3 regions of the Sporolactobacillus sp. BBK16-2 genome follow, and region 3 is predicted to be linked to each of the others. Evidence: riboswitches for the same ligand, from Rfam matches in the RefSeq annotation. Region 3 holds a riboswitch; each other region holds the start of a gene.

Region 1 (10,509 bases), 1.2 Mb from region 3:
CGACCGAGTCCTTGAAGTCGAAGACGGTAAAAAAGCGGTCGCAATTAAAAATGTTACGGTTAACGAACCGTTTTTCCAAGGTCATTTTCCGGATTATCCGGTCATGCCCGGAGTCCTGATTGTAGAGGCACTTGCTCAGGTCAGCGGCATCGCGGTACTTAGCCAAGGTAAGCAGGAGAACATGCTGACACTCTACGCCGGCATTGACAAATGCCGCTTCAAGCGTCAAGTACGACCCGGTGATCAGCTGAAGCTGGAAGCGGAAATTCTTCGCTTCCGTGCCGGTTTCGCCAAAGCCAAAGGTGTCGCCACCGTTGACGGCGAAGTCGCCTGCGAAGCAGAAATGATGTTTGCCCTGAAAGCAGCAGAATAACGTTGAACATTCAGACGTCACGATTCGATCGGACGTCTGTTCTATTTTCACGGATTAATTGGAAGATATTTCTCTGGAAGTTTCCCAACCAGTCCTTTATACTGACAACACCTAAGCTCGCCGACCAACACCAGAAGGTAAAGAAAGAAGCATCAAGATTAGGAGTGAGTAAGTTGATGAATAAAGAGACAGAAGCAAGCTTAAGAAACTCGGGTGGTCAAAGATGAGTCAAGAACCTGACCTCTCCGTTAATTTTGCAGGGCTGACGCTGACCAGTCCGGTCATGCCCGCCTGCGGAACATTTGAGTTAACAAGTAAACCGGATTTCGACGCCAACCAAATCGGTGCGTTTATTCCGAAAAGTATTTCCATGAACAAACACAGCAAAGAGCAGGCTTCAAGCATTTTCGAGGCGGAGGGCAGCATGCTGAACTCCGTGACCTTTCAAAGCGAGGATATCGAATATTTTGAAGCACGCGTTTTGCCGGTGTATGAACCCTATCAACCGCCGCTGATCATCAATCTTTCCGGAGAAACCGTTGATGAATTCGCTCAGACTGCCGAAAAGTTAAACAAATGGGATAAGATTGCCGGCTTTGAAATCAATCTCTCTTGCCCGAATAGTAATGACAATCGGCAAATGTTCGGACTGCTCAGCGAGTCAACCTACAGCTTAATCCGCAAAATTCGAAACGTCACCGACAAGCCGCTGATTGCAAAATTGTCGCCGTCCGTCTCGCGTATTCAGGAAATTACACTCGCTGCTGAACAGGGCGGCGCGGATGCCTTCACCGTGGCGAACGCATATTCAGCCATGTCCATCGACATCAACACGCGCAAGCCGAAGCTAGGCAATGTCATCGGCACACTTTCAGGTTCAGCAATCAAGCCGCTGATTGTGCGCCTCATCTTTCAAGTGCACCAAATCAGCCATCTGCCGATCATCGGCAGCGGCGGTGTGATGACCGGCAGCGATGCAATTGAAATGCTGCTCGCCGGTGCTGCCGCAGTCCAGGTCGGGACCGCAAACTACCGCAATCCCGCTGCGATGATTGAAATCATCAACCAGATTCGCGACTATTTAATACGCGAAGATATCCATTCCGTCTCCAGCCTGATCGGTCAAGTAGACCTCAGCTGATGCAGATAAAAAGCGCGGTCAGTGCCGCGCTTTTTTTGTTGCTTAAAAACTAGCTCAATGCTGTGTGAAATTGAATGATGACATAGCAAACCCCAATGCCCATGCACGACCAGGGACAAGGACCAGAACCCATGCACGGAAAATGAGATTCAACGCACGAAATCGCTAAATCAATGCGCGAAAACCCGTCCAATGCATGAAAATACGACGCCAACGCACGAACCGGGGCCAGGATCCCCCCCATGCCCGAAATTCATGATCCAATGCACGATAATCATGGTTCAATGCACGATAATCATGGTTCAATGCGCGAAAACCCGAGTCCAATGCACGAAAATACGATGCCAACGCACGAACCGGGCTCAGGATCCCCCCATGCCCGAAACCAGTGATCCAATGCACGATAATCATGGTTCAATGCACGAAATCCCTAAATCAATGCGCGAACCCATGACGCCAACGCACGAACCGGGCTCAGGATCCCCCCCATGCCCGAAATTCATGATCCAATGCACGATAATCATGGTTCAATGCACGAAAAACCCCAATCAATGCACGAAAATACGATGCCAACGCACGAACCAGGCTCAGGATCGCCCCCCATGCCCGAAATTCATGATCCAATGCACGATAATCATGGTTCAATGCACGAAAACCCGAGTCCAATGCACGAAAATACGACGCCAACGCACGAACCGGGCTCAGGATCCCCCCCATGCCCGAAACCAGTGATCCAATGCACGATAATCATGGTTCAATGCGCGAAAACCCGAGTCCAATGCATGAAAATACGATGCCAATGCACGAACCGGGCTCAGGATCCCCCCATGCCCGAAACCAGTGATCCAATGCACGATAATCATGGTTCAATGCGCGAAAACCCGAGTCCAATGCACGAAAACCCGAGTCCAATGCGCGAAAACCCAAGTCCAATGCATGAAAATACGATGCCAACGCACGAACCGGGCTCAGGATCGCCCCCCCATGCCCGAAACCAGTGATCCAATGCACGATAATCATGGTTCAATGCACGAAAAACCCCAATCAATGCACGCCCCCCACTCCCAATGCACAAACTCAAGCATCTCAATTATGAAAAAATCGGGAATGCTGCTTAATTTAAATAAATCATATTGACAAACTGGGGATTAGGCCATATACTAACATCACAATTCCATTTCTTATCGAGAGCGACGGAGGGAACTAGCCCGATGAAGTCCGACAACCAGCACTTAGGTGTATGGTGTTAAATCTAGCAGACCGCTTGGGCGGTACTGGAAGATAAGAGTCAACGTTTACGCTCAGTAAAAGTTACTTTCTTATCGCGGAAAGTAGCTTTTTTAATTTACACATGAGCAAAAAATCTCCCTTTAAGAAATTGGAATAATGGAAAAGAGGGAGGAACAAGATGAGTGAACATGTGGTTCAAAGATTCGGGCCTGAGTATTATTGCAATGAACCCGGCGCGTTTGAACAGCTGCCCGAAATTCTGAATGACAGGCGGTGGCATAACGTCTTACTGGTTCACGGACATCGATCATGGGAGGCAGCTAAGCCTTATCTCCCGCTGGACCAGCTTACCAACGTTGCTGAAGCTGTGCATCAAGGCGAATGCTCGGAAAGCGAAATGGAACGCATTAAGCAATTAAGCATTCAGCATTCGAGCGATGTCATCATTGGTGTCGGCGGTGGGAAAATTCTCGATACCGTCAAAGCGGTATCCGCGCAGCAGTCCATTCCATGCGTGCTGCTGCCGACACTTGCCTCGAACTGTGCCAGTTTTACACCGATCAGCATCGTCTATAAAGAAGACGGCAGTCGGCTTGGAACGCTGAGGCATCGGAAATCAAACGACGTTGTGCTTGTCGAACCAAAAATTATCGCCGAGGCACCAATCGAGGCGTTTCGGTCCGGCCTTGGTGACACGCTCGCCAAATGGTATGAAGCACGCGTCCGTCTGAGCAAAATTCCGCAGGAAGAACGGAGCCTGCCGCTCCAACTGAGCTTTAATTACGCCAAAACCTGTCGCGATACTGTTTTTGAAAACGGAAGGCAGGCGCTTGACGCTGTGAAAGAAAAAACAGCAAGCCTTGCACTTCAAAGAGTCATCGACACCATTTTCATCGCTGCCGGACTCGTCGGCGGATTAGCCGAAGCACATGGCCGAAGCGTCGGCGCACATGCGTTTTTTAACGCCTCGACCTTTCTCGGACTCGAAGCAGTCGCACCACATGGCACCTTGGTTGCCTATGGAATCCTGCTTCAGCTCGAACTCGAAAGCAAGATGGCGGAACAAAAACAAGTCCTTGATCTGTATCAGGATCTCGGCCTGCCGACGAAGCTAGCTCAGGTCGGACTTTCACTCGGCAACGAGCAGCAGCTGAGCATCCTTGCCTATCACATGACCGATTCGGACTCTCGGATTCACGAGTTGCCCTTTGACGTGACAGCAGAGCACGTCCGGACGGCGATTGAAAAACTTGAGGCACGCGCGCAGCAGCACGCAGAAAAGGTGGAAACGACTCATGACTGAATTTGCAGCATCAGAGCGGTTGCAGGCACTTAAACCGAAATTTTTCGCCCAGCAAGCCAAAAAGATCAAGGCGCTGAAGGAAAAAGGCCTCGATGTCATCAATCTCGGCCGCGGGAATCCCGATCAGCCGACCTTTCCGGAAATCGTGAGCATCCTTCATCAAGCGTCGAAAGAAACGGCCAATCAAGGATATCCGCCCTACGGAGGCAAACAGAAGCTGAAGCAGGCGATCGCGGATTTTTATAAAATAAACTATCAAGTCGATCTCGATCCGGACACCGAAATCGCCATATTTAACGGATCAATTGTCGCATTGACGGCGATCTCGCTGGCATTGCTCAATCCGGGCGACACAGCACTTGTTCCCGATCCGGCATTCGGAGGCTATGAGATCGGTGTCACAATGGCGGGAGCGCATGCGGCTTCTCTGCCGCTGCTTGAGGAAAATGATTTTCTGCCCGATTACACGCATGTCCCACAAGACGTGAGCGAAAAGGCAAAGCTATTGTTTCTTAATTACCCGAACAATCCGACCGGGGCTTCGGCAAATGCAGCCTTTTTCGAAAATACCGTCGATTATGCAAAACAGAATAACCTTGCCGTTGTCCACGATTTCGCATACGGTGACATCGGATTCGAGGAAGAAGCGCCGCGCAGCTTTCTGCAGACGCCGGGGGCAAAGGACGCAGGCATTGAAATCTATACATTTTCGAAAACATTCAATATGGCGGGTTGGCGGGTTGCCTTCGCGGCAGGCAACGCGTCACTGATTAAGCATTTGAATCACTATTTGGTGAACAACGTCGGTGGCGTGTTCGGAGCCGTGCAGGATGCCGCGGCATTCGCTCTCGGCACTCAGGAACATCAACGTGCCCAGCTGCGCGCGCTTTACCAATCACGCCGCGATTACTTAATCGAAGAATTAACCGCGCTCGGTTACCAAGTGTATCCGGCAAAAGGAACGTTTTTCCTATGGGTCAGGGTTCCTCAAGGCTTTTCTGCAACCCAATACTCAGAAAATCTATTAGATAACTTGGGAATTGCTGTTGTTCCCGGAACAGCATACGGCTCTTCCGGCGAATCCTACTTTCGAGTCAGTCTGGTTGTACCGCTATCGCGATTGCGGGCGGCCGTTGAACGGATTAAACAAAATCAAAGCATCAGGGGAGGCATTACACGATGAAAAAATGGCTTGCAGGAGCATTAGCCGCACTTTTACTACTGAGCGTGGCCGGCTGCGGACAAAGCAGCGGTAAAGCAGAATCACAAGAAAAAATATTGCGCGTTGGTGCGACCGGACAGAGCTATCCGAACGCATACAAGGATGACAATGGGAAACTGACCGGCTACGATGTTGAAGTGCTGGAGACGATTGCGAAAAAGCTCGGCTATAAAGTGGAATGGCATCTGACAGCGTTCGACGGTGTGCTTGGTCAACTCGGCAGCGGTAAAATTGACACGGTCGCCAACGCATTTGAAGTGACTCCGGAACGAGCGAAGCAATATGATTTTACAACGCCGTACACCTACACAACAACCGCCATTGCCGTCAAGAAAGACAGCAAAATTCAATCGCTTAAAGACCTTGAAGGCAAAACAGTCGGTGGTGTCTCAGGTTCAAATAAAGTGGACATTTTAAATGACTACATTAAAAAAAATAAGCTGAATATCAAAGTGAGGATCTATGACACAAGAGAAGGGCCGCAAACCGATACACTCAAAGGTCAGGTCGCCGGCTATGTTCAGGCAGCATCCATTCTTCAAGCAACGATCAAGAAAAGCAATCTGTCACTGCGTGTGATTGACCAGCCGCTTGCTCATACACACATCAGCTTCCCGTTCTCAAAGAAATCGAAGAAAGAACAAGCACTGTTGAAAAAGTTTAACCAGCAGCTCAAGACATTGAAAGAGGACGGAACGCTTGCCAAACTGTCCGATAAATATTTCGGCATTGATGTGACGAAAGCACAGCAGTAAATCTGAAAGACTTGCAATCTCTCAAAAGGAAAGGATCGTTAAATAATGAGTCAGACCTCGGAAACACAATTATTGGAACAGCAATTGATCGCATTCAGACATGACCTGCATCGCCATCCTGAGCTGTCCTTTGAAGAAGTTAAAACAACGAAGAAAATTAAAGCTGCATTGGAAGAAAAGAACATCAAGATACTCAATCTTCCACTGAAAACCGGTGTGGTTGCAGAAGTATCCGGAAAAGAAGACGGACCGGTGATTGCTCTCCGTTCGGACATCGACGCATTGCCGATTCATGAGCAATCCGGCGTCGCCTTCACTTCGGAAAACGACGGGGTGATGCATGCCTGTGGCCATGACTTCCATACTTCAACGCTGCTTGGTACAGCATATTTACTGAAGGATCACGAAGATCAGCTCAAAGGAACCGTTCGTCTGATCTTCCAGCCGGGTGAAGAATCCGGACATGGTGCGGAGTCAGTTGTGAAAACCGGTGTGCTCGATGACGTCAAGGTGATTTTCGGCTTGCATAACGATCCGACATTAAAGGTTGGCGAAATCGGTTCGCGCCATCATGCACTGACAGCCGGTGTCGATCGTTTCGAAATCCATATTAACGCGAAGGGAGCACACGCTGCCCGCCCATATGAAGGCAAGGATCCGATCGTCATTCTCGCACAAGTCATCAATGTGTTTCAATCCATTGTCAGCCGCAACATCGCATCCACGGAAAACGCGGTCGTCAGTATCACTCAGGTACACGCCGGCAATACATGGAATGTCATCCCGGCCTCCGCATTTGTTGAAGGCACCGTGCGTACATTCAGCAAAGACGTACGCGCTTATATTCCCGAACGATTTCGGACGATCCTTAACGGAATCGCGGAAACCTTTGAATCAGAGATCGAACTCAAATGGTTCCCTGGCCCGCCGTCCGTTGAAAATGATCCGGAATGGACTGATTTTGCACTGGATGTTGCAGGCAAAGAAGGCTTAACACCAAAGCTTCTCGAACCGACCTCCATCGGTGAAGATTTTGCCTTTTATCAAGAAAGCTTGATCGGCGCTTTTGTCATGGTCGGCAGCGGCGGTCCCTATGCCTTGCACCATCCGAAATTCCGAGCCGATGATCACGCCATCTATCCGACATCGCGCTATTTTGAATCACTTGCCATTGAGGCATTGAAAAAACTAACGGCGTCGGTGTGAGAGGAGAGGGTAGCAATGGGAGCACACATCATTGATAATCGAATGGTCGGCGGCAGCTTCGGCACTACGGAGATGCGCCAAGTATGGGAAGAAAAAAATCGCTTTCAAAAGCATCTTGACGTTGAAGCCGCGCTTGCATACGCTGAGGGCGAGGTTGGTTTAATTCCGGAGAAAGCGGCGAAAGCAATCGAGGCACATGCCGACGCGGATCATTACGATCTCGATGCGATCGCAGCACGAGTCGCCGAACTGCAGCATACGCTCATGCCGACGATTGAAGCGCTGCAGCATCAAAGCGGCGACTACGGTGAATTCGTTCACTATGGCGCAACAACCCAGGACATCGTTGACACCGGCACTGTTCTGCAGCTGAAGGAAGCGTTCACTATTGTCGAACGCGACACCAAGGCTGTTGCTCTCCTGCTTCGCGGCCTCGCCGAGAAGTATCGGAATACGCTCATGACTGGCCGCACGCACGGCGTTCAGGCGCTGCCGATTACCTTCGGCTTTAAATGCGCCATCTGGCTCGACGAATTACTGCGTCATCTCGATCGGCTCAAGGAAATCAAAGCACGCGTCCTGACCGGAAACATCAGCGGCGCAGTTGGCACCTATGCATCGTTCGACGGCAAAGGGCCGGAAATTGAGAAATTAGCATTAGAAAAGCTTGACTTGAACGTGCCGAACATTTGCTGGCAGTCCTCGCGTGACCGTTTTTCTGAGTATGCCTCTGTGGTCGCACTGATCAGCGGTACTCTGGGTAAAATCGGCAATGAATTTTACTTGCTGATGCATACAGAAATCGACGAAATTGAAGAACCGTTCACAGCCGGCAAGGTCGGCTCGTCGACTATGCCGCATAAGCGCAACCCGAGCTCATGCGAGGGACTGGCCAGTCTGACACAGCCAGTGTTGCATGCAGCCGCGCTGATTCATCAATCACTGACCATGGAGCATGAGCGCGACGCGATGAGCTGGCGCGCCGAATGGATTGCACTGCCTGAATTGAATATCTACCTCTCCGCTCAGCTGCAGCTGGCTCAGGGGATTCTGAAAGGCTTGACGGTGCGTAAGGATAACATGCTGAAAAATCTCAAGCTGCAGCATGGCTTGATTTTATCGGAAAAAGTAATGTTCGAGCTGGGCAAGGAGGTTGGCAAACAAACCGCGCATCACCTTGTCTACACCTGCGCGATGACCGCCTTTGAACAGGAACGTCCGTTTGAGGATGTTCTGTGGGAGGAAGCGGAGATTCGTTCACGTTTCAGTAAAGAAGAAATTGATCACTGGCTCGACCCGGCACACTATCTCGGCAGTACGCAGACGGCAATCAACCGCGTCCTGCAGCGTGCCGACACCGTACTCGGTCGGCCGGTTCAGCAATAAAGGAGCGACAAGCATGACCTATATTTACCGAAAAGCGACGCTCGCCGACACGGACGCATACTATCGGCTCATTCATTCCGCCTATGCATCGATTCGCGAGCTCGGCATCCATTTTGCAGCAGCCACCGCAGATCGCGAGCAAATTGTTCGCCACTTGCGCGGCAATGCGGTCTACGTCATCGAGGAGGAGGGCGAACTTGTCTCCAGTCTGTCTCTTCGTTTTCCGTGGGGACCGAATCCCGGCCCATACGGATTGCCGCATATCGGCTGGTTCGCCACCGCACCGTCAAAGAAGAACTCCGGCTTGGGCAAGAACCTGCTTCACTGGGTTGAGGAAACAGTACTCATTCAGCAGCTGCATCTGCCCGCCGTGACGCTCGGCACGGCCGACAGCCATCCTTGGCTTGCCTCGATGTATGAATCGCTCGGCTTCGTTAAGGTCGGTACGGCTGATTTGAAAAAAGGGCACATCACCATTTATTTTCTGAAGGTGCTTGATCAGCAGCTCTATGAACAGTGGAGAAAAACGAACCCGCTGACTGTGTCCACACAACATTAAATCGACATGAACGGAAAAAGGGGAATTTTTTACTTATGAAGAAATTAGTTGCACTCACACTATCTATTCTCTTACTGCTTCCTATTGCTGCTTGCGGCAACGGGCAAAGCACAGGATCCGGCAATAAAACCATCACACTCGGAACAACCGGACAAAGCTACCCAAACAGCTATAAAGACGGCGACAACCTCGTTGGTTTTGATGTTGAAGTGGCCGAGACGATTGCGAAGCGTTTGAATTACAAAGTCAAATGGGTGACCGTTGACTTTGCAGGCTTGATCGGCCAATTGGACGGCAGTAAAATTGATTCGATTGCCAATGCAGTAGCAGTTACACCGGAACGCGCGGAAAAATATGCATTTTCAACGCCATATAGTTATTACGCGACACAGGTTGCAACGAATAAAGCAAATACACAGATTAAGAGTTTGAAAGACTTGGAAGGCAAAACGGTTGCGGGTGTCCTCGGATCAAACAACGTGAAGAGCCTGCAAGCATACGATTCCAAAATTAAAATCAAGACCTATGAAACACGCGACGGAGCAATCAGTGACGCCGTGAAAAATCAGGTTGCCGGTTTCGTCAACACACGCCCGATCCTGAAAGCAACCATTGAAAAAAACAAACTGCCGTTAAAAATTATTGACGGAGCAGCAGCGGAAGATAAAGTTGCCTTTCCATTCCTTAAGAATGCCAAAGGCAAAAAGTTGCAGAAGGCTTTCGATAAGGAACTGAAAAAAATGCAGGAAGACGGCACACTCAAGAAAATTTCGGAAAAGTACTTCGATGAAGATATTACTGTTGAGAAGTAAAATGGACCTCGGCGGTATATCATGGGGCCGGCTCATCGACGCCTTTAATGCGGCATGCATTGAAGAAGGTACTGCAATGCATTTTGGCGAGCACCTCGCACACATTCGGTCCATTCAGACAGAAAGGAAGACAAAGACATCATGAATTTCGACTTTGGCTATATGCTTCGTGTTTTTCCATTGATTTTCAACTATATACCCATCACCTTGCTGCTTGCTGTGATATCGATGATCTTCGCCTGCCTGCTCGGACTGGTCATTGCGCTTGCACGTCAATCCAATCTGCCCGGCGTCAAGCAGCTTGCTATTGTCTATATCTCACTGTTTCGGGCGATGCCGACACTGGTCCTGCTTTTCATCATCTATTACGGCCTGCCGCAGCTCTTTCCATCATTGTCCGGGTTGAACGCAATGGTCACGGCCATTATCGGCTTGAGCTTAAAGGAAGCATCTTTTCTTGCGGAAATCTTTCGCGCCGGACTCGATTCCGTGGATGAAGGGCAACTCGAGGCGGGGCTCGCC
Region 2 (10,509 bases), 1.6 Mb from region 3:
ACCCATGCTCTCTGAGTTAATGCGGAAATAGGCTTGAAGCGGTGTCTTGCAAACCACACCCTTCGGAATATAAACGAAGGATCCGCCGGACCAGCATGCTGCGTTCAACGCGGAAAATTTATTATCAGCAAAAGAAATCACTTTGCCAAAGTACTGTTTAAACAAATCTTCATGCTTTTGAAGCGCGGAATCTGTGTCAAGGAAAATGACACCATCTTTTTCAAGATCTTCCTTCATACTGTGATAGACAACCTCGGACTCATATTGCGCAGAAACACCTGCAAGGTATTTGCGCTCAGCTTCCGGGATACCCAGTTTATCAAAGGTATCCTTGATTTCACTCGGTACTTCATCCCAGGAACGGCCTTGGTTTTGTACCGGCTTCACATAATAGGTCAAGTCATCGAAGTTCAGTCCGCTTAAATCTGCGCCCCATTGCGGCATGGGTCTTTTATAAAAATGATGCAGTCCTTTCAAACGATAATTAAGCATCCATTCCGGTTCGTTTTTTTTCTTGGAAATTTCGCGTACGATGTCCTCAGTCAAACCACGCTTTGTTCGAAACACAGACACGTCTTTTTCCCGGAACCCATACTTATATTCTTCAATTTCGGGCAGCTGCTGTTCTGTAGCCATCGCGATATTCCTCCTTTTTCATCTTACTCAACGATACATCTGTATCGCCATTTATAATCACAGATACTTACTGATCTTAGTCAACAGTTGGCATGAGCAATTGCTTAGATTCAGTTTACCACAATTCACAGAATTGTTGATTATTGACGACTTTTTTCCTTATCCGCCTCACGTAATGCTTTCTCAACAGCTTTCCATGCTAAGGTCGCACATTTAATTCTAGCCGGGTATTGAGAAACACCGTGAAGTGCTTCAGCATCTCCGAGATCCAAATCATCATTATGCTCGCGCCCTTGAACCATTTCAGAGAAATCAAAGGTAAGCTGATGAATTTTATCAATCTCCAATCCCTTGATCGCCTCAGTCATCATAGAGGCGGAGGATTGACTAATGGCACATCCGGAGCCTAAATATTTTACATTGACAACCTTGTTGTCTTCTATTTCAAGTGACACTTGAATTTTATCGCCGCATGACGGATTATTCATGTTTACCGTCACACAGTGATTTCCCTCAAGTTCACCTTTGTTTCGTGGTTTTTTATAGTGATCCATAATAACGGAACGGTAAAGCTGGTCAAGATTATTAAACAACATGTCCAAAGAACTCCTTCGTTTCTTTAATTCCTTTGGCTAGTGCTTCAATTTCGTCCTCAGAATTGTAGAAATAAAAGCTTGCACGAACCGTTGATTCGCATTTTAAGCAGCTCATCAACGGCTGGGCACAGTGATGACCGGCACGAACAGCGATGCCCTCCGAGTCAAGCGCAGTCGATACGTCATGAGGATGTACGCCCTCAATATTGAATGAGATGAGTCCGGAGCGTTCGCTTGGCCCATATAATGTGACCCCTTCAATTTCTGAAAGCATATCGTAAGCCTTCGCTGTTATCTGTTCTTCATAATGCTGAATCGCATCCATACCGATACTCTGTAAGTAATCGATTGCCGCCCCAAGTCCGATTGCTCCGGCAATATGCGGCGTTCCGGCTTCAAGCTTCCAAGGAAGCTCTGCCCAGGTCGCACTCTGAAAACCAACTTCATCAATCATTTCTCCCCCGGTCTCAACCGGTTCCATGGCTTCAAGAAATTCTTGTTTGCCATACAGAATGCCGATGCCTGTTGGTCCGAGCATTTTATGTCCTGAAAAAGCGAAAAAATCCGCATCGAGATCTTGAACATCCACAGTCATATGCGGCGTGCTTTGCGCGCCGTCTACAACCATAATTGCGCCATGTTCATGAGCGATTTTCGCAATCTCTTTTACAGGATTAACAGTTCCCAGTACGTTGGAAACCTCCGTTACCGATACGATCTTTGTTTGATTCGTAATCGTTTTGCGGACTTTAGCAAGATCTAAAGTGCCGTCAGCTTCCATTGGAAAATAACGGAGTACAGCTCCCGTTTTCTTAGCAACCTGCTGCCAAGGAATCAGATTTGCGTGATGCTCCATTGGCGTGATCACAATCTCGTCTCCCTCGCTCAACCGCGCAAGACCATATCCGTAGGCAATCAAATTCAGGCTCTGAGTTGTACCCGTAGTATAAATGATTTCTTTTTCGCTGCTCGCATTGATAAAGCGGCGGATTTTTTCCCGTGCTTCCTCATAGCGGTCCGTTGCAATTGTACCCAACGTATGCACGCCGCGGTGTACATTGGAATTATAGGTCTCGTAATAATTAACCATTGTCTGAATGACGGAGACAGGTTTCTGAGAGGTCGCCGAATTATCCAAATAGACCAAATTGTGTCCATTGACTTGCTGCTTCAGGATAGGAAAATCTTGACGAATTGATTGAATATCCATTAGCCGACTTTCCTTTCAATTAAAGTTGTCAATTGTTTGCGCACACCTTCAATAGGAAGCAAATCAACAATCGGTGCAAGAAAACCTTCAACGATTAGTTTTTCCGCTAACTCCTGTTTAATGCCGCGGCTCATCAAATAGTAAAGCTGATCCGGATCTACTCTGCCAACAGATGCCGCATGTCCGGCGATAACGTCATATTCATCAATGAGCAGGATCGGATTCGCGTCACCGCGAGCTTCATCGCTGAGCATCAGGACACGCTGCGTCTGTTCACCATCGGCACCCGATGCACCATGTTCGATTTTCGTTCTTGCATTAAAAATGGAATTTGATGCATCTTTTTGCGCGGCACGGACAAGCAGCTGGCTTTGCGTTGCCTTACCCACATGACGCACATAATTATCGAAATTCTGTTTTTGAGACCCACTTCCGATACTTACTGCTTTAATGTCTGCAGCTGCTCCGTCTCCTTCGAGATTCGTTGCGTTCTCCGACAATGTGTTTCCGTCGTTCATCTGGCCAAGTGCCCATTGGATACGTCCGTCCTTTGCTACTTCTGCTTGGCGGCTGACATATGTGACAATCTGATCTGTAAATTCATCGACCGCGCCATATTTCACCTGTGCATTTTCACCTACAATAACTTCATTAACCAAGTTCGCCGCACCTTCGCCAACTGAGTTGTCGGAAAGATAGCTTTCTACAAAAGTAACCGAGCTGTTCTGTTCTGCAACGACTACCGTATGTGCCACGAGGCCGGAAGATGGGGCATCCTGATAATAAACAGCTTGGATCGGCTGCTCGATCACAACATTCTTTGGAATATAAAGAAAGGTACCACCATTAACCAGAGCTGCATTCAAAGCTGTCAGTTGATGTTTATCTATCGGTGTTGTCTTAAAATAGTAGTTCGCAAGCAAGTCGCCATGTTCCCGAATTGCTGTTGCCAAATCGGTATAAATAACGCCCTGATCAGTCAGTTCTTTTGAAAGTCTGCTGTAAACAGCAGAACTGTTTACATGAATCAGAACATTGCCTGCTTCTTCGCCGTTTTTCATCAGATTTTGAATACTATCAGGCAGCTCGCTTAATTGATTTACAGCACTGCTCCCGATCTGATAATTAAAGTTGGTAAAATTCCAATCTGCAATTCGTGTTTTTTCCGGCTTTGGAAGCGGAAGTTCTTCGGCTAGGCTCAAACCTTTTAACCGTGTATCTGAAAACCATTTCGGTTCTTTTCGTTCTTCAGCAAATTTTGTTAGTTCTTCCGCGTCGAATGGAAGATTTTTCAATTGCATGGACATCGTCACCCCTCCTCACATATGAAAACTTTATGCCTCAACCGTTTCATCATCAGTGATCCCAAGTTCAGCCTTCATGCCGTCATAACCCTCTTTTTCAAGTTGCAAGGCAAGTTCAGGTCCGCCGGTTTTCACAATACGTCCATTCATCATAATATGAACAAAATCAGGTTTAATATAATTTAGAAGCCGTTGATAGTGTGTAATAATCAAGCACCCGAAGTTTTCCGAACGCATTGAGTTAACACCTTTAGCCACCCATTTCAGAGCGTCGATATCCAAGCCGGAGTCAATTTCATCGAGTATTGCAAATTTCGGTTCGAGCATCATCAGCTGCAGAATCTCATTCCGTTTTTTCTCACCGCCGGAAAATCCTTCATTGACATAGCGTTCTGCGAAAGACTGATCCATTTCCAGCATCTGCATTTTCTTGTCCATCGTCTTGATGAACTTCATCAGCGGAATTTCATTGCCCTCTCCGCGTCTCCCATTGATCGCGGTTCTCAAGAAATCAGCATTGCTGACCCCGCTTACTTCGCTCGGATACTGCATGGCGAGAAACATTCCTGCCCTTGCGCGTTCATCAACGGCCATATCAAACAAGTTCTGATCGTCAAGATGTGCCTGTCCTGAGGTGACTTCATATTTCGGATGTCCCATCAATGCAGAAGCAACGGTTGATTTTCCGGTCCCGTTCGGTCCCATCAGGGCATGTATTTCTCCGCCCTTCATATTCAGATTAAATCCTTTAACAATGGACTTGCCTTCAACAGAAACGTGAAGATCGTTTATTTTTAATTCCGGTACAGTCATATCAAAACCTCCAATTTAAAAAGTCTAATTGCAGATTGAAATCCGTTCTCAATCTATTCTCATTATCATATTATATCAGATGTAAATAGATAGCAACCCAAAGGATAGTCCACAATTTACGAGTAAGTATGTATCCGTATTATACCGCTATTTTCAATTATCATAATAGAAGAATGAATAAAATATATAATATAATTTTTCCTGAACTAAATGAAAAATCGTCCAACAATTGCTGCTGGACGATTTTTTATTGTTCTTTATCTATTTATTCGGAAACAGGTAGAACCGCGCCTTTATATTTCTTATTGATAAAATCTTGGATCGTTTTAGAATGCAGCACATTGACTAGTTCTTTAATCGCTTTTTTATTTTGATCGCCTTTTCGCACGGCAATAATATTCGCATATGGAGAGGAAGCTCCTTCAAGGATCAAAGCATCTTTCTTTGGCTGCAATTTCGCTTGAAGTGCATAGTTTGTATTAATTGCATACAAGTCTGCCGCGCTGTTCTCATAAGCTTTCGGCAGAATGGCCGGATCGATCGGCTGCAAGAATTTCAGATGTTTGATATTGTCGAAATCCGTATAGTTCCCGTTTTTCTGAGCAAGTGTAGCAGCAATTGGATCAATACCGGATTTAATCTTCAAAAGTCCTTTTGATTGAAGAAGCAGTAAAATGCGTCCTTGTTCCGACTTGTTATTGCTGATCTGAACCGTTGCTCCGTCTTTCACTTCATCAACACTCTTGAATTTCTTGGAATAGATACCAAATGGTTCGATGTGGATTTTTCCTGCATTAACCAAATCCGTATTGTTTTGCTTATTATAAAGATCAAGGAATGGAACATGTTGGAAATAATTAGCATCCAATTGTTTTGATGCGAGTGCTTTGTTTGGCAGCACATAGTCCTGGAATACTTTTACCTTCAGGGTAATACCTTTCTTTTTTAACAATGGTGCGGCTTGCTTGAGAATTTCAGCATGAGGCACTGCCGACGCGCCAACAGTCAATGTTTGATTTTTCTCCGACTTTCCTGTTGATTGTCCGCATGCGGTAAGAATGAGAGCAAAAGCAAGAACTACAGCAAATACGATTGATTTTTTCATATTAACTCCCCCAAGTTCTGTTTGATTAATTTTAGTTACCATCATTTGTTTAATAAGTCAGCTTTTATGCTGTCTATCTCTTGTCAACACGGCGAGTAATATGATCGCCGACATACTGAATAATAAAGACAATCACTAGAATAATCACGGTCGCGATAAACGTAATTGTATTATTATTTGCTTGAAAACCTTCATTATAAGCAATAGTACCAAGTCCTCCGGCACCAACGACCCCGGCCATTGCCGTGTTGCCAATCAGTGCAATCAGCGTAACGGTCATTCCGGAAGATAGTGACGGCAGTGCTTCAGGAAGAAGTACTTTCCAAACAATGTGCCACTTGGTTGCACCCATTGCCTGAGCCGCTTCAATGACTCCCTTATCTACTTCTCTTAAACCGATCTCAACCAGCCGGGCATAAAACGGTGCCGCTCCGATAATGATCGAAGGCAGTGCCGCACTCGCTCCAATCATGGTCCCAATGATAATCACCGTAAGCGGGATCAAAAGAATGATCAAAATAATGAAAGGGATTGATCGAAACACATTGACGAATGAAGCAATAAACCTGTAGATAATCTGATTCTCATAGAGTCCGCCTTTTGCCGTTAAGTAAAGTAAAAGCCCTAAAGCGACTCCTAAAAAAAATGTAAACACACCGGAGATAGCTGTCATATAGAGCGTTTGACCGGTAGACAGCCACATACTTGGCCAATCAACATTTTGTAACCACTCAAACATTTTCCTTTGTCACCTCAACTCTCACGCCTTCTGAACGCAGAACGTTGATCGCTTTTCTAATGGATTCTGAAGCCCCTTGAATGGAAACGATTGTATGCTCCGATTGAGTGTTCGCTCCGTATGCTAATCCAAGCACCTTTACCGATAGGTTCGTGTTCCCGAGCAGCCGCGATAAGCTGTGTTGAAACGTGGCTTGGTCAGCAGCCGAAAGACTGATTACAGTTCCCTCAGTATGTATCACATCGGAAACTTTGATTTGAATCGGTGTACTTTTCCCAGTATGGTTGCCTACGAATTCTTGAGTAATGGTTTGTTGCGGATTCGAAAACACAGACTCAACTGTTCCTTGCTCAACAATTTTACCGCCGTCAAGCACAGCCACACGATCGCATATTTTTCGAATTACAGTCATTTCATGAGTAATCAGTATGATCGTCAGTCCAAGCGTCTTATTAATTTCCGACAGAAGGGTAAGAATTGAATCGGTTGTTTTTGGATCAAGTGCCGATGTCGCTTCATCACAAAGAAGGACCTTCGGATTGTTAGCCAGTGCTCGTGCAATGCCTACACGCTGTTTTTGACCGCCGCTCAGTTGTGATGGATACGCAGACTCTTTGCCTTCAAGTCCAACCATCCGAATCAATTCGGCAATCCGATCTTCTCTTTGTTTCTTTTTCAGCTTCGTTAATTCTAATGGGAAAGCAATATTCTCAGCAACAGTCCGCGACCACAGCAAGTTGAAATGCTGAAAGATCATTCCAATTGACCGACGTTCTTCACGCAGCTGGCGCTCATCCAAGTCTGTAAGACTTCGACCATCAATCGTGATCGTTCCTGACGTCGGTTTCTCAAGCAGATTAATCATCCGAATGAGTGTGCTCTTGCCGGCACCGCTATAGCCAATAATGCCGAACACTTCCCCTTCCTGAATAGCAAGGCTAACATCCGATAGTGCACGCACCGGACCCTGATCAGTCCGAAACGTTTTTTCAACATTGCTTAATTGAATCAACTTCGTTCACCGCTTTCAATTATTACAGTCGTAAAAACTTATCCTACGTTTTTACTTGGCATTTAATCTGTATTCTACTTGGTGGCATCCCTCTCTCCGATTTTTGTTTCAACCAATAAAAAAACCCGCCTTGAGAGAGGTGGGATTCGCCTCTCTCATCTGTCAGAAACATTTGTTTCTGAAGGAATTAGCACCTTTATTGCAACGATCTGCAATTAGGTTGCCGGGCATCATCGGGCCAGTCCCTCCGCCTCTCTGGATAAGAGTTTTTCTATTCAATTGAGTGTTAATAATTTACCACGCATAACTCAAGCTGTCAAACCATTTTTTCTCTTAACAGATACCCGATTATGCATATTAAAAAATCCAAGCAGATGTTTCTCTGCTTGGATCTTCATAGACAAAAATCAGGCATAACCCGCTATTCGAGTGTTCAAATAATTATAGCTGCTGTTCTCCCTGCTTTTAGCCGCCTCACCGACCTGAAAAGGATTTTGAAAGAGCGGTTTAAGTTGATTGGCCCTAAAGGACGCTTGCTCCGTAGATGGTCTGCTTCCTTGAGTATTATTCCGTTCTCTAATCAACGAATGCCATGGCAGTGAAACAGCTCCTGATACTTCGCGCATCTTCTCAGTGGATAATTGTTGGGCATCTTCAAGCGAGAGCGTCTTGCCGTACGCATTCGCTTGCAAATAAAGCAGATACTTTCCAACAGACAGGCCTCGTGCTTCGGCATCCTTTTTTCGTTCAAGAGATGCTTGAAGCCACTCAATTCCAATTCCGTTCGCTTGAAGGGATTGACTTGCTCCGCGATTAAAAGATGCGGTCAAGCCCTCTGTAAATACTGATTTTTGCGAGCGGCCGATTTGATTCGTCAAAACTGTTGTAACTAAACAAAGCGATCGCTTATCTGAAACGCCTTCGTTCCTCAGTTTTGAGAAGAGTGCTGAACTGAACTGCTGAAGAGGCATCTTTTGGACGACAGGGATACTCTGAAGCAGTTGTCTTGCTTCACTGTTTAAAGGCTGTACAGAGATAACCTGCATATTACGATCTACACTCGCTTCGATACTTGCCTTTAAATCAAAATACACATATGCAGCTACCGGCCCAGGAGGCGCATAAGTACTATGCGACAACGGAATAAAACAAAGCAGCGAAAATCCAAGTGCGATGATCGGCGTCAGTATCGATTTGGGAAGAAAGTTAAATCGGGCAAGGTGTTTGGAACGTACCGTTTGTCCAATAGAAAGATCAGCCATGCGTCTGAGCCTGACCGATTTGAAGTCGCCTTCATCAGTCAGAATGACAGCACGCCTCCCCTTTTTGGACACGAGTACACCCTGATTAATCAGTTTTCCTCCCCACCTTTCTCGGTCACTGAACCGTTTCTAATTCCGGTTCAATATATGACTTTAATGCACTGAACCCGCCAATATAGATCAGCGACAATGCTATTATATATTTTCGATTCCTTTCAATCGTTTTGCGGCTACACGATACAAATTGTAACAAATCTTTTATCGGCAGCTGCTTCTTTTTCTTTAAATAAGTTACTAATTCCTTGTGCTCAACCAGCCTTTTTGCCGATACTTTTGCATTTTCACGCGCATCCGCATGCTTCGGGCAATGCTTGCTCAACACATCAAATGTAATACCGTATTCGAGCAGCAGTGTTTGATAGCTTTCGATTTGCTCCATACGCTCGTTAATCCGCCGCTGCTCTTCAAAGTGATCAATAGCAGCTTGCTGTTCGATGAAACTTTCTTCCATCGTGTTTTCATCGGTCTGTTTTGTCTGATCCAAATAAATATGGCGTACTTGGCGGGATTCTTTGCGAATGAAATCAATAATTCTGCGTCGAATGACCATGTCTGCAAAAGTCAAAAACTTACTTCCCTGCCCTTTTTGGTACTGGTTAATTGCTTCGTTAAACGCAACTAAACCGATACTGAATTCATCCATTGTCTGATCTATAAAACGATTGCATACTTTAGAAACAACCTTTTTAATAAAAGGCTGGTATGATTCGATAATTGAGTTTCGCAAGGATTCATCGCCTTGCTGTACCTGAAAAATATTCGTTTCAAGCGAAATATTAAACGCTCCGCCTAATGTTAACTGGTTTGCGCTCATCAAAACACTCACCTCTCGCTTTGGTCTTTAAGTCTTTGATCAATTCCAAATGGTAAAAATCAAATCTGTTGACCATCTTTTTTTTACAATAACATGTCCCATGGAAATGTAGGACTATTGTCAAAAACTTTTGTTAATGTCCCATTGTTCGAGGATTTTGTCGAAAAAGCAAAAAACCCTTGCCTCATTTATACCATGCTTCCCTATTGAAAAGAAAGCGACAATCTGGTAACAAAAAGATGACAAGGATTATTAAACTATTTTGTGAGTGACTTTATAAGTGCCTTATTGCCTGCATATGCCTTTCGTTAACCGATCAATTTCTCATATGCTGCAGCATCCAGAAGATTATCAAAGCTTGACGCATCAACAGATTCGAGTTCAACCATCCAAGCTTTTTCATAAGGCGATTCATTAACAAATTCCGGTGAATCTTCAAGTTCCTCATTAATTGCTGCAACAACGCCGCTTACTGGCGCATAGAGTTCAGAAACCGTTTTTACCGATTCCACACTGCCGAATGAATCGCCTGAGCCAAGTTCCGCACCAATATCCGGAAGTTCAACAAAAACAATATCTCCGAGTTCTTTTTGAGCAAACTCTGTGATACCGATACGGACTTTACCATCCGCTTCTTTCTTAACCCATTCATGATCCTTTGAATACAGCAAATCTGTAGGTACACTCATTATTTTGCCTCCGTTTTCAGGTACTGGATATTCCTTACATCTTAACGATACTTCTATTATAGCGTAAAATTTGGCAGATAAAACAAATGAATTTCATTCACATTTTCAACGTTTCATCCATTCGTTTTCAAACAGTGTTTCGCTGAACCCAACCGTTGCTTTATTTTTGTCATAGACAAGCGGTCGTTTGATCAGCATACCGTCTTCAGCAAGCCATTCAAGCCATTTTTCTTCTGGTTCATTCTTCTTACGATTTTTAAAATCGCCTT
Region 3 (10,509 bases):
TTAAACATGAATGTGGTTGCTGAAGGGGTAGAAACTCAGGAACAATTGCAGCTGTTACAAAATTATCACTGCAATATCATACAAGGCTACTTTTTCTCCAAACCGGTTCCAGCCGCTACGTTCGCTAAGCTGTTGCGAAAGGAAAAAGAGGGAGCTCCTGCTGTACCTGTCTCACGAAATCGTGGAGTCTATGAAAACCGAAGAGAGCATTTCAGAGTGGATCTTGATTATCCTCTAGTCGCAATGATAACCCTTGTGCAATTTCATGGGCAGCATGTTAAACTGGGCAACACGCGCATCCTTATTGAAAATATTGGTTCTGGTGGACTGCGCTTTCTTTCTGACCTACGTTTTGGAATTGATTCATCCCTGGTCTTAAAGATTGAAACAACCATTCTTGGAGAAAAAATTACACTTTTGGGTTCCGTCGTTTGGGTGAATGAACTGAAATCCGAGGTATTCCAGTATGGGTTCAAACTTTTGATTGAAGAGAAGAAGCGCATCATTTTTTCTCAGTTATTAAATAAACTTGCACTGCTTCTTAGAGAAAATCCAATGCCACCAGATTGTGATTTTGTGACAACGGGTAAATACGAATTTTTTGCAAAACAAATAGAAAGTCACTCCTAGGCGGATTACTTGTATAAAATATGATCCTGTTTCTTCTTTAATAAAGATGGGAAACAGGATCTTTATGTTATACCGCTTCCGCTGGTTTTCAATCAGCTCTGTTTTAAGTTTGACACATACCTGAAGACATGCCATATTGATTCCACCTGACTTTTAATCTATAGTTTAAGTGAATATCCTTCGATGATTAACACAAATAGTCTTATAAGCTGTTTTTTACCGGACAGCAATTTTTGCATGGATTTTTTTACAAAAAGGTACCTTTGATTTTAAAAAGAGAGATGATGAGTATTGTGAAAGTACTTGCATTGGTTAATAATTTTATCATCTTCATGATTATTTCGTTGATCAATACGATTATTTCGATCAAGCTTCCCATAACCATCTTCCAATTGGATAGCTGGCTGTTTAGGGAAAGGCGCTGGGAAAAAGGCGGCCATTTCTATCAGGACTGGTTTAATGTGAAAAGGTGGAAGAGTCTCTTACCGGAGCTCAGTGATTTTCTGTCCTTCCTTTTTTCAAAAAAACAAATGAAGCGATCCAGCCCGGATTATTTGTACAGATTTGCTTTGGAGACCTGCCGTGCCGAGCTCGTTCATTGGTGCATTATGATCAGTTCTTTGCTCTTTACGCAATGGAATCATACAGGTGTTTCGATGCTTATGATCTTCATTGCTGTCGTGTGCAATCTTCCCTATATCATGATACAACGTTACAATCGACCGAGAATTTTAAGTATTCTTGCCAATAAAAAAACGAACTTAAACGGAAATAGGATAAATGATTTGGAAGTACTCCATAAAGATATATGAAGGGGAATTTTTCTGTGAGTAGAATTCTGTTTATTTCATCTGAGCATACGGGATGCGGACATAAAAGTATCACGGAAGCGCTGAGCAAGCAGCTCCGGCTTTTGTCACCGGATATTCAGTTTACAGTTATTGATGGATTCGACCTGGGAAGCCGTATTCTTCGTTCATCCAGCCGAGGTTATGACTCATTTGCAGTGAAATTTCCTGCTCTTTGGGGTCTCATTTACCGATTGAGCAGTCCATTTAAGCAGCTTGTCAATTGGTTTGTCGCACATAACATCAGAAAGTCATTGTTAGAAAAAATCGACGCCTTTCATCCCGATGTCATCGTATCCGTTCATAATCTTTTCATCGGTTCGGTAATCAATGTCTTAGATCGGGCACATTTGTCTATTCCTGTTATCTCGTTGATTGCGGATTTAGACAATGTCACGAGCCTTTGGGCAGACAAGCGGGCAAAATATATTATATGTCCTTCTGACGAAGCGGAACAAAGAATGCTAAAGGCTGGTATGTCTCAGGATCAATTGTTTCATACCGGCTTCCCGACACGCAGCGACTTCTGTGACTTGAAACTGCCTAAAAAGCCTGATCTCCGTCACATGCGCAAAAATTTTATTTCTATTCTCCTAATGAGCGGGAGTCAAGGCTCGACTCAGGTTCTGAAAATCGCCAAAATCTTGCTAAGTGATGAGAAAATCCATCTAACGATTATTGCAGGACATAACACGGCATTAACCAAATTAATGGAAAGCACTTTGTCCCCCTACATTGGAAAACGAGTGACCATTTATGGATTTATTAAAGAAGTAAAGGCGCGCATGATGGAGGCTGATCTTCTGATCATGCGGGCTAGCCCTAATGTATTAATGGAGGCGGTCAACCTGTGCAAACCCGTCATCGTCACCGGTGCATTGCGTGGACAGGAGGCAAAGAATCCTCATTTTGTCCTTAAACACAGATTGGGACTCTATTGCAAAGACTTGCGCCAATTGCCGACTATGATTTCAGCATTGTTGGAAAATGACGGGGAACAGCTCCTGCAGATCGCTCAGAACCAGTATGAGTTCAAAAAGCCTGAATCGGCGCGCAAGATCACTGAATTGCTCATACAAACAGCAAAGGAACCCAACGCTCTGAAAATCAGTCAATCACTTGAACATTCTTTGACCGACTAAAATTCAAAAAACGTGCAGCAGGAGCAGTTGAATGGCAACAAAAACAAAATTCAAATTACTAATAGGAATAATCATAACTGTTTTAGTCGTCTATTATTCATTCAAGACACTTGGCGGTCTGGATCTAAGCACTGTATTCAATGCGAAAATAAATTGGTTCTTAGTTTTTTGTTCAGTTGCCATTAATATCTATTCAAACTATGTTCGGAGTCTTGGATACACATTGGGCATTGATCCGAATATTAACCGTCTGAGAGCTCTGCAAATCGTTGGTATCGGTCATGCAGCAAATATGATTCTGCCCCTTCATATTGGTGACGGATTACGTTTTGCTTTTTTCCCGGACAACTACAGCGCATTTCGTCGGACGGAATTGGTGATGATACCGGCGATCGCCGACTCGATAGCAATTATCGTCATCTCCCTTTTCGCCGTACCCTTTTCCGGATTTAAAGAGCCCATGATTGTTACAATCTTATGGATTTCTTTCTTTTCATGTATTGCCTTCATCGCGTTGCTGCTGACAGTTGTTTCTTTTGTTCCGCGATTTCGAAACTATGTTCATGGCTATTTAACAATCGGAATGCTGAACATGATGCTTTGGGTGCTTTTCTCGTATATACTTCTCCTCCTTTCCATTTGGATGGGACTAATTGCGTTCGGCTTCGGCTGGGGCGCATCTTTGCGTATGTCGCTGGCCGTTTTTGCCACAACAAACCTTATTGGGTTTATACCTGCCTCACCCGGTTCCGTGGGTCTTTTCGAATACGGAGTCATTATCGGTCTTGCCGGACTAGGCATTCAGCAGAGCGCGGCGCTTTCGGCAGGCTTACTGCTTCATTTCATACAATATGCCGCACTGCTTCCATTGGGTGTTGTTCTATATATTCTGGCCCTGCACGGGAAATATGGAAAAGCACTCAGAAATATGCTGCATCAGAAACTGTAAAAAGCTGTTTGGGCGATGCACACTTATCATTTGCTAACTCAGTTTAATTAAGCGATTCGATTGGTAAAGTTACAAAGCACAAATAAATGGATTTCATAAGAGGATTAAAAAAGGTGTCAGATGATCATGAAGAATATTACCATTCATTCACCGCATAGAGAGTCGCTAAACATAACTGTCTAAATAATTCCGCAGATAAATGTTCATATTGTTCGTCTACATTTTTTTCATGAGCCATGTATGGCGGAGAATCATTCCATGAGCCCATAGCACCAAAAACATCAGCGGTACTTGCTGCTTTAAAAAGATTCAAATTCTTCTTCGGCATATCAATGAGCAGTTTCATTTCTTTCGTAGATTCCCCTTCTGCAGCAAGGGCAGCCTCATGAAATAAATTTGCAAAATGGTCACATTCAATGAAGTGCGCGAATTTCTCAATTTCATTTAAAACGTTTACCAAGTCTGCTGTATTATCGTAAAATTCCGGCTTCTCTTGAGGTGGATTATCCCAGCGGTGTTCTGTATAGGTGATTGTCCAGGCGTGCCTTTCTTTCTGGAAGTCCCAATGCACTGTATTGTAAGTTACATGACCACTTTTATAAAAGCAGACAAAAATGTTTTGTCTTGAGTTTGAAAATCCAAGCAGATTTCTGTCTTCTACCTGCATCGGCGTTAAGCATTTTATATCTTCTAACCCGCGTTTACAACATTCATCAAACCATTCTGCTACATTACTAGCTTTAAAAGGCTTTTTCCCAAACCATGACTTCTTTTCAATAAGCTGAAAAGTAATGGAATCCTCATATTTGAACGATTCAAATATGATTTTCTTGTTCTCTTTTAGCGCTTTTTTTGCACTTGCAACAATTCTGCATACCTGAAGCAGTTCACCATTCATTTTTTGATTGTGCCCCCTCGTTCCTCTTTGTCCTTATCAGTGGTATATGTCCGATTCCAGTATATTTCAACAATTCCCCATTCTCAATGATAATTATTCAAAACCCAATGTTCTTTTATTAACATTCTTATAGACTCTGAATATATTGCCGCTGTTGCTCTCGGAAATAAACTCCTTGAACTTGCCTTTGATCTGGCTATTATCAAGTACAGCTGCTGCTTTCGTATGATACAGTGCAAATTTCTGTACGATCGCCTCCGCAACACCAAGCTCTGTCACTAAAAAGCGGCGCTTACGCCAAATCTCGATTATGCATCGATGAACTGCTTGCCTGTACCTGCTTGTATTCATGTTCCAGTTCTGACAAAGATAATTCAAATAGATGCCTTCCGTCTTTCTTATAAACTCGATGTGCAATCAGCTGTTCAATTAATTGTTCGCGTCTGTCTTCCACCATCTTTCTCAGTGCACTGCTCATCGTGCCGCATCTCCCTATAAAAAGATAAAAAGCCCAATTGTTCTCTTCCCACAGTGATAAGAAGAGAAATCAGGCTTTTCTTTATGCTGCTCTCAACTTATCTCCAAGCAATGATTCTGCTTTAGGAATTAGCACCGTACCGCAATCAGCCGGTTGCTGAGGTTTCGCAGGGCCATTCCCTCCGCCTCTCTGGATAAGCATTTTTCAATAATTTATATTAGGTATAGTATGGTCGATTATTTATTCCTGTACTCACTATTTAAAAGATCCGCTAATGAATTCTGATCATAAATACGATGACTCTATCATACGTTTGCATGCTTTAATGCTTTCAAAACGGCAACCGCAGAGCGATAATAGAATTCTGCGGCAACGCGGATCCCTTTAGGGTCAACCCGAAACGCAGGATGATGCCAATCTTCGGGTCCGTTCGATCCTACAAATGCGAATACACCGGGTACCTCGCGTTGGAAGCAGGAAAAATCATCCCCGGCCACCGAAACTTCAGGTGTCACCACCCGCACTTCATTTTCATTTGCTTCTCGAATAATTCGAGCTATTTTTTCTTCATTAAATACGGATGGCGTCCCTTGGCCCCATTCCACAGCAATCTGTACGTTGAACGCCTGTTGAAGTCCGTCGGCGATTGCGGCAAAGCGATCAATGATCAAATCACGATCCTGATCGTAAAAAGTGCGTACTGTTCCGAGCAGTTCGACCTTTCCAGGCAGCACATTCCACACGTCACCGCCGTGAATACTGGTAATGCTCACGACCGCTTCATGCTTTGGCGAAATGTTTCGGCTGACGATCGTTTGCGCTGTTTGAACGAACGATGAAGCCGCTACAATCGGATCTCGGGTCCGCTCGGGAATCGCCGCATGACCGCCGATTCCATTAAACGTAATTTTAAATTTGTCGCAAGCCGCCATTAAAGGTCCTGCCTTGATTCCAATGGTTCCCACCGGCAAATCTGGTTTGTTGTGAATACCAACGACCGCATCCAGTCCTTTGAGCTGACCGTCTTTGACCACCTTGAGTCCACCGTGTCCGGTTTCTTCTGCAGGTTGAAAAATCAAACGAACGGTGCCGGGAAGATGCTCCTGATTCTGTTTCAGCAAAGCAGCGGCCCAGAGCAAAGCGGTCGTATGAAAATCATGACCGCAGGCGTGCATCACACCTTCATTTTGTGATTGATAGGGTAAGTCAGTTTGTTCATGAATCGGCAAGGCATCAATATCCGCGCGAAGCCCAACAGCAGGACCGTTCAGATCACCTGAAATTTCGGCAAAGACGCCGGTCGGCAGGCTGGTCTCTCGCAACGTAACTGATTGACCCTGCAGCCAGTTTTTAATTCTTTTTGTTGTCTCATATTCATGCAACGACAGCTCCGGGTTCTGGTGCAGCTCTTCGAATATGGATTGAAAGGTCTTACCATCATTTGCAAATCTGCTCATACTTTCGATTCATCTGCCTTGTAGTCGAATTCACCGGTTGCCTGGCCTTCACTTCCGCTTTCGTTCACCAACGTTTCCACCCGGTTCAAAGCATTCAGGATAAACGCCTGATCAAAATTTTTGAAGACAAAACGGAAGCCAAGCTCCGTTTGACATTCTCTGGCAAGAATTTCTTTAGTTTTATCTATATCCTGAAGTTTGAACTGACTCAGCGAATAACTCAGACCCACTCGTTTGTAAAAAGGCAGCAATTTCCGAACTTCAGCATCCTGCCCCAAGGTCGCGAGTAGTACAAGTAAACCGTACGCAACCTTTACCCCATGTTGATAACGGCTCGTCTCCGGAATCTTGCTCATTGCATTATGGACTGCATGAGCGCCGGATGCACGGCCATAATCTCGAGCAAAGCTGCCAACTGTTCCGGAAAGACCGACAATCACATCCGATACAATACGGAAAGCAGGGCTGAGCTGATGGTGTTCCAGGCTTACCACTGCTTCCTCCGAATACCGGAGCAGCAGTTTTTTCGTTTGCAGGGCCGCAGTGAGTCCCAGTGATACAAAGGGATCGATCTGCTGGCTCACATCTTTCGGTATCGCTTCCGCCTCATACCATTTCGCTAACGTATCCCCTATACCGGCAATGTAGTAGTCTTTCGGAGATTCAATCAGCAGAGACAAATCGACCAGTACCGCATAAGCGGATTCTTGAAAATGATCGCGGCCGATATGCTCGTGCTGCTGATTATAGATGATGGCAAGCGGCGTGTACGCAGAACAAGTGCCAAGAACCGTTGGGATACAGATGTATTGAGAACGAAGCCGATGATTGACACCCTTAGCCGTATCTAATACACGTCCGCCGCCGATCCCGATGATCAGGTCTGCTTTTCCGATCTCACTCGTCAAACGGTCCATATCTTCATGACTGGATGTTCCGTCATAGCGATGAACCGGCCACTTGACTTCTTTTTTATAGACCTTCTGAAAAGCTGAAAATGATTGTTCACCCGTAACAATATGAACAGACGAAAAAGGAGAAACAAGTTCATCCAGTTGGCTGATGGCATCCTCTGTACACAGATACTGACTTGGACCGCCTCTGACGATTTTTCCTAAATCCATTTTCCCCACCCCATTCTTATTCATATGCTTTGTGGATCGCCTGATCCAGATCGTCAATCAGGTCATCCGCATCTTCCAGTCCGATCGAGAGGCGAATCAGCGTGTTGCTCAGCCCGGTTTTTTCACGATTTAATGAAGGAATTTCGCGATGCGTGGTTCGGCCGGGATTAACAATTAATGAACGCGCATCTCCCACATTTGGCAAATAGCTGAAAATTTTCACAGAACTCAGAACCTTTTTTGCCTGTGCTTCGGTTCCTTCAATCTCAAACGCAAAAATTGCCCCAACTCCATGTGGAAAGTATCGGTTCACCAATTCGTGCTGCGGATGCTCTGCCAATCCAGAATAGTGTACTGCTTTAACATGGGGATTGTCTGCAAGGTACCGGGCAATCTTCTTCGCACTGTTCACTTGCTTAGCTAGCCGTTCGGACAATGTTTCAATACCTAAGAGAACTAAATAAGCTTCAAAAGGGCTCAATACAGCACCGAGCAAGCGAAGGTACTTAACCCTGATCCGTGCTGCAAATGCGTTCGAACCAAACGCCTCAATAAAGCTCCGCTCCACATGCTCGTCTTCATTCCCCAGAACAAATTCTTTTTCCTCAAATTGTTTAAACTTGCCGTTCCCATAATCAAAGGTTCCAGCGTCAACAATTAATCCTGAAACAACTTCTCCGTGTCCGCTGATTCCTTTTGTCGATGAATAGACGACGATGTCCGCACCATATCGGATTGGGTTAAAGAGATACGGGGTCGGAAACGTATTGTCAATAACCAGTGGAATACCATGTCGATGAGCCAGTTTTGCCAGTGCCTCTACGTTCGTCACCGTTGTATCCGGATTCGTGACGCTTTCTGCAAAAATTGCTTTCGTATCCTCTTTGATCACTGCTTCAACACATTCTAGGTCATTAATATCATCGAGGAAGTCAAAAACAATCCCGAATTTAGGAAACAGGGTTCGAAATTCATCAAAGCTTGATCCATAAATATGTGCTGCGGCGATAATTCGACCACCGCCTTCGGCTAGATTTAACAATGTATAGGAAACGGCCGCCATACCGGATCCGACCGCCACCGCTTCTGCGGCACCGTCCAGATCAGCGATTCTTTGTTCAAGAACAGCAGTCGTCGGATTACCGATTCGCGTATAGCTGAAGCCTTTTTCTTTAAGGTTGACCAGCCGTTCTGCACGCTCCGGATCGCCAAAGCCAAAGGCAACCGTCTGATAGATCGGTACTTGTGATGCATAATTATGTTGTTTCGGATCGTACCCCGCATGTATTTTCAAAGTATCAAATCGTTTCTCCGATTTCTCCGTCATCTCTAGTCCCCATTTCTCATTCAAAAAATTTCCATGTACACGTTAAAGATATGACTGATAGGGTATATGCAATCGTTCCGAGACTTCCGCCATTTCTTTCAATGTTTCAGGATCAATTGGAATCCCGTTTTTCAGGCGGTCTTCAAACGCAGCAGCTTCTTTGTCGCCATGTATGTACATCTTCTTCCCAGGTTCAGTTGGAAGATTCCGAATTCGTTTAAGCATAGCAGATAATGCTTCTGAAATATCGCCGGGATCACCAAACAAACGAAGATCAATTGCGGTAAAAAAGTGACTGATTCCCTTTACCTTGCCACTGCCCAGATCAGCAGAAAGATGTCCTTGCGACAGAATCGACGTTAAAATTTCTACAATTAAAGAATGGCCAAATCCTTTGTATCCGCCATTTTCTTCTCCGCGTCCTCCCACAGGAAGCATCCCTCCTATTTTTGGATGCTTCGACAGATTTTCGCGCAGCTTTGTTGCGTCTCTGTTCACCTCATTGTGTTCGTCAACCGCCCAAGCTCCGGGAATCGTCTTTCCCTGTTTGGCATACACTTCGATCTTCCCGAGTGATACGACTGTTGTTGCCGCATCAAAGAGGAAGTCGTGAGGCTCGGCAGGCATTGAAAAAGCAAGCGGATTACTACCGAGAAACGGCTGCACCGCATGAGTAGGGATCAAAAAAGGATTGGAATTCGTTGCGGAAATTCCCAGCATTCCTTTGTCGCTCGCCATTTTGGCGTAATAGCCGGCCATTCCATAATGATTCGAATTGCGAACCGAGACGATACCAATGCCGCTCTGTTCTGCTTTTTCAATCGCAAGGCTCATCGCTTTTCCCGCCACGAGCTGCCCCATCCCCTTATGTCCATCCACTACAGCACTCACCGGCGTTTCCCAAATAACTTTAGGAATTGCGCCAACTTTAATATCACCGGCAGCGATCTTTCGGTCGTACATCGCCAAACGCTGCACACCATGTGATTCAATACCGAACAGATCAGTGGTCACAATGGATTCGGCAATGATTGAACTGCTCTCTTCTGAAAAACCGTACGCCTTGTATATACTTTTCACCCATTGCTCGATGCTCTGATAATCGTATCGATTTCCCATCTTCGCTTACCTCACAAATCCCGATCGAGATACACGATGTCTTGCCTAAAATTCCAACCCTTTTTTCTCCAAAACTGCTTGCCTTCCTCATTATCAAGCACCACGAACAAACCAATCTTCGTAATCTGTTCTTTTTTAAAACTCGTACAGACTCGGTCAATTAAACGTGTACCGATTCCTTTTCCCTGCTGGTCCGGATCAACTGCCGTATGGTAGATGAATCCCTTGCGTCCATCGGTTCCGCCGAGTATCGTTCCGATGACCCGCTCGTTATCGGCAGCGACGAAACAGGTTTCCGGATTCTTGCGAATGATCCGGGCAATTCCGGCGTAGCTGTTATCTAAGGATGCTAGATTCATGCCGGGCACCCGTGTCCATAGATCATAAGCGCCTTCATAATCCTCAGGAACCATCTTGCGAATCTCCATATCTTTTCAACTCCAAGTTATCTTTTTGCTTTTTCCAGTGCGCGCGCCAGATCCTCCAGCAGATCATCTGCATTTTCAATGCCGATTGCTAAGCGAAGCAGACCTTTTG

What was found. A riboswitch is a leader RNA that binds a small molecule or an ion and turns the genes downstream of it on or off. The one in region 3 is predicted to bind S-adenosylmethionine.
Region 1: linked by a shared signal. The riboswitch ahead of AC6F33_RS02685 (iron-containing alcohol dehydrogenase family protein) and the one ahead of AC6F33_RS13995 (Fur-regulated basic protein FbpA) in region 3 are both predicted to bind S-adenosylmethionine.
Region 2: linked by a shared signal. The riboswitch ahead of AC6F33_RS05920 (methionine ABC transporter ATP-binding protein) and the one ahead of AC6F33_RS13995 (Fur-regulated basic protein FbpA) in region 3 are both predicted to bind S-adenosylmethionine.

What each region holds. Positions count from the first base shown of each region.
Region 1 covers NZ_CM187611.1:505,135-515,643, forward strand. The annotation lists gene fabZ (3-hydroxyacyl-ACP dehydratase FabZ) at 1-373, shown strand, start outside; gene AC6F33_RS02670 (dihydroorotate dehydrogenase) at 597-1,514, shown strand; gene AC6F33_RS02675 (hypothetical protein) at 1,989-2,231, opposite strand; gene AC6F33_RS02680 (hypothetical protein) at 2,262-2,534, opposite strand; SAM riboswitch class I at 2,693-2,802, shown strand; gene AC6F33_RS02685 (iron-containing alcohol dehydrogenase family protein) at 2,923-4,047, shown strand; gene AC6F33_RS02690 (aminotransferase class I/II-fold pyridoxal phosphate-dependent enzyme) at 4,040-5,230, shown strand; gene AC6F33_RS02695 (transporter substrate-binding domain-containing protein) at 5,227-6,024, shown strand; gene AC6F33_RS02700 (amidohydrolase) at 6,070-7,230, shown strand; gene purB (adenylosuccinate lyase) at 7,246-8,616, shown strand; gene AC6F33_RS02710 (GNAT family N-acetyltransferase) at 8,630-9,175, shown strand; gene AC6F33_RS02715 (transporter substrate-binding domain-containing protein) at 9,211-9,987, shown strand; gene AC6F33_RS02720 (amino acid ABC transporter permease) at 10,129-10,509, shown strand, end outside.
Region 2 covers NZ_CM187611.1:1,178,078-1,188,586, reverse strand. The annotation lists gene sufB (Fe-S cluster assembly protein SufB) at 1-636, opposite strand, end outside; gene sufU (Fe-S cluster assembly sulfur transfer protein SufU) at 777-1,232, opposite strand; gene AC6F33_RS05945 (aminotransferase class V-fold PLP-dependent enzyme) at 1,222-2,442, opposite strand; gene sufD (Fe-S cluster assembly protein SufD) at 2,442-3,749, opposite strand; gene sufC (Fe-S cluster assembly ATPase SufC) at 3,777-4,559, opposite strand; gene AC6F33_RS05930 (MetQ/NlpA family ABC transporter substrate-binding protein) at 4,825-5,664, opposite strand; gene AC6F33_RS05925 (methionine ABC transporter permease) at 5,738-6,403, opposite strand; gene AC6F33_RS05920 (methionine ABC transporter ATP-binding protein) at 6,396-7,415, opposite strand; SAM riboswitch class I at 7,568-7,681, opposite strand; gene AC6F33_RS05915 (anti-sigma factor domain-containing protein) at 7,823-8,767, opposite strand; gene sigI (RNA polymerase sigma-I factor) at 8,793-9,551, opposite strand; gene gcvH (glycine cleavage system protein GcvH) at 9,860-10,240, opposite strand; gene AC6F33_RS05900 (Spx/MgsR family RNA polymerase-binding regulatory protein) at 10,346-10,509, opposite strand, start outside.
Region 3 covers NZ_CM187611.1:2,820,639-2,831,147, forward strand. The annotation lists gene AC6F33_RS13965 (EAL domain-containing protein) at 1-630, shown strand, start outside; gene AC6F33_RS13970 (glycosyl-4,4'-diaponeurosporenoate acyltransferase CrtO family protein) at 912-1,442, shown strand; gene AC6F33_RS13975 (MGDG synthase family glycosyltransferase) at 1,457-2,620, shown strand; gene AC6F33_RS13980 (lysylphosphatidylglycerol synthase domain-containing protein) at 2,652-3,569, shown strand; gene AC6F33_RS13985 (hypothetical protein) at 3,706-4,467, opposite strand; gene AC6F33_RS13990 (DUF4180 domain-containing protein) at 4,561-4,818, opposite strand; gene AC6F33_RS13995 (Fur-regulated basic protein FbpA) at 4,760-4,945, opposite strand; SAM riboswitch class I at 5,040-5,145, opposite strand; gene AC6F33_RS14000 (amidohydrolase) at 5,251-6,402, opposite strand; gene AC6F33_RS14005 (iron-containing alcohol dehydrogenase family protein) at 6,399-7,526, opposite strand; gene AC6F33_RS14010 (O-acetylhomoserine aminocarboxypropyltransferase/cysteine synthase family protein) at 7,543-8,853, opposite strand; gene AC6F33_RS14015 (Ldh family oxidoreductase) at 8,896-9,972, opposite strand; gene AC6F33_RS14020 (GNAT family N-acetyltransferase) at 9,984-10,400, opposite strand; gene AC6F33_RS14025 (trans-sulfuration enzyme family protein) at 10,418-10,509, opposite strand, start outside.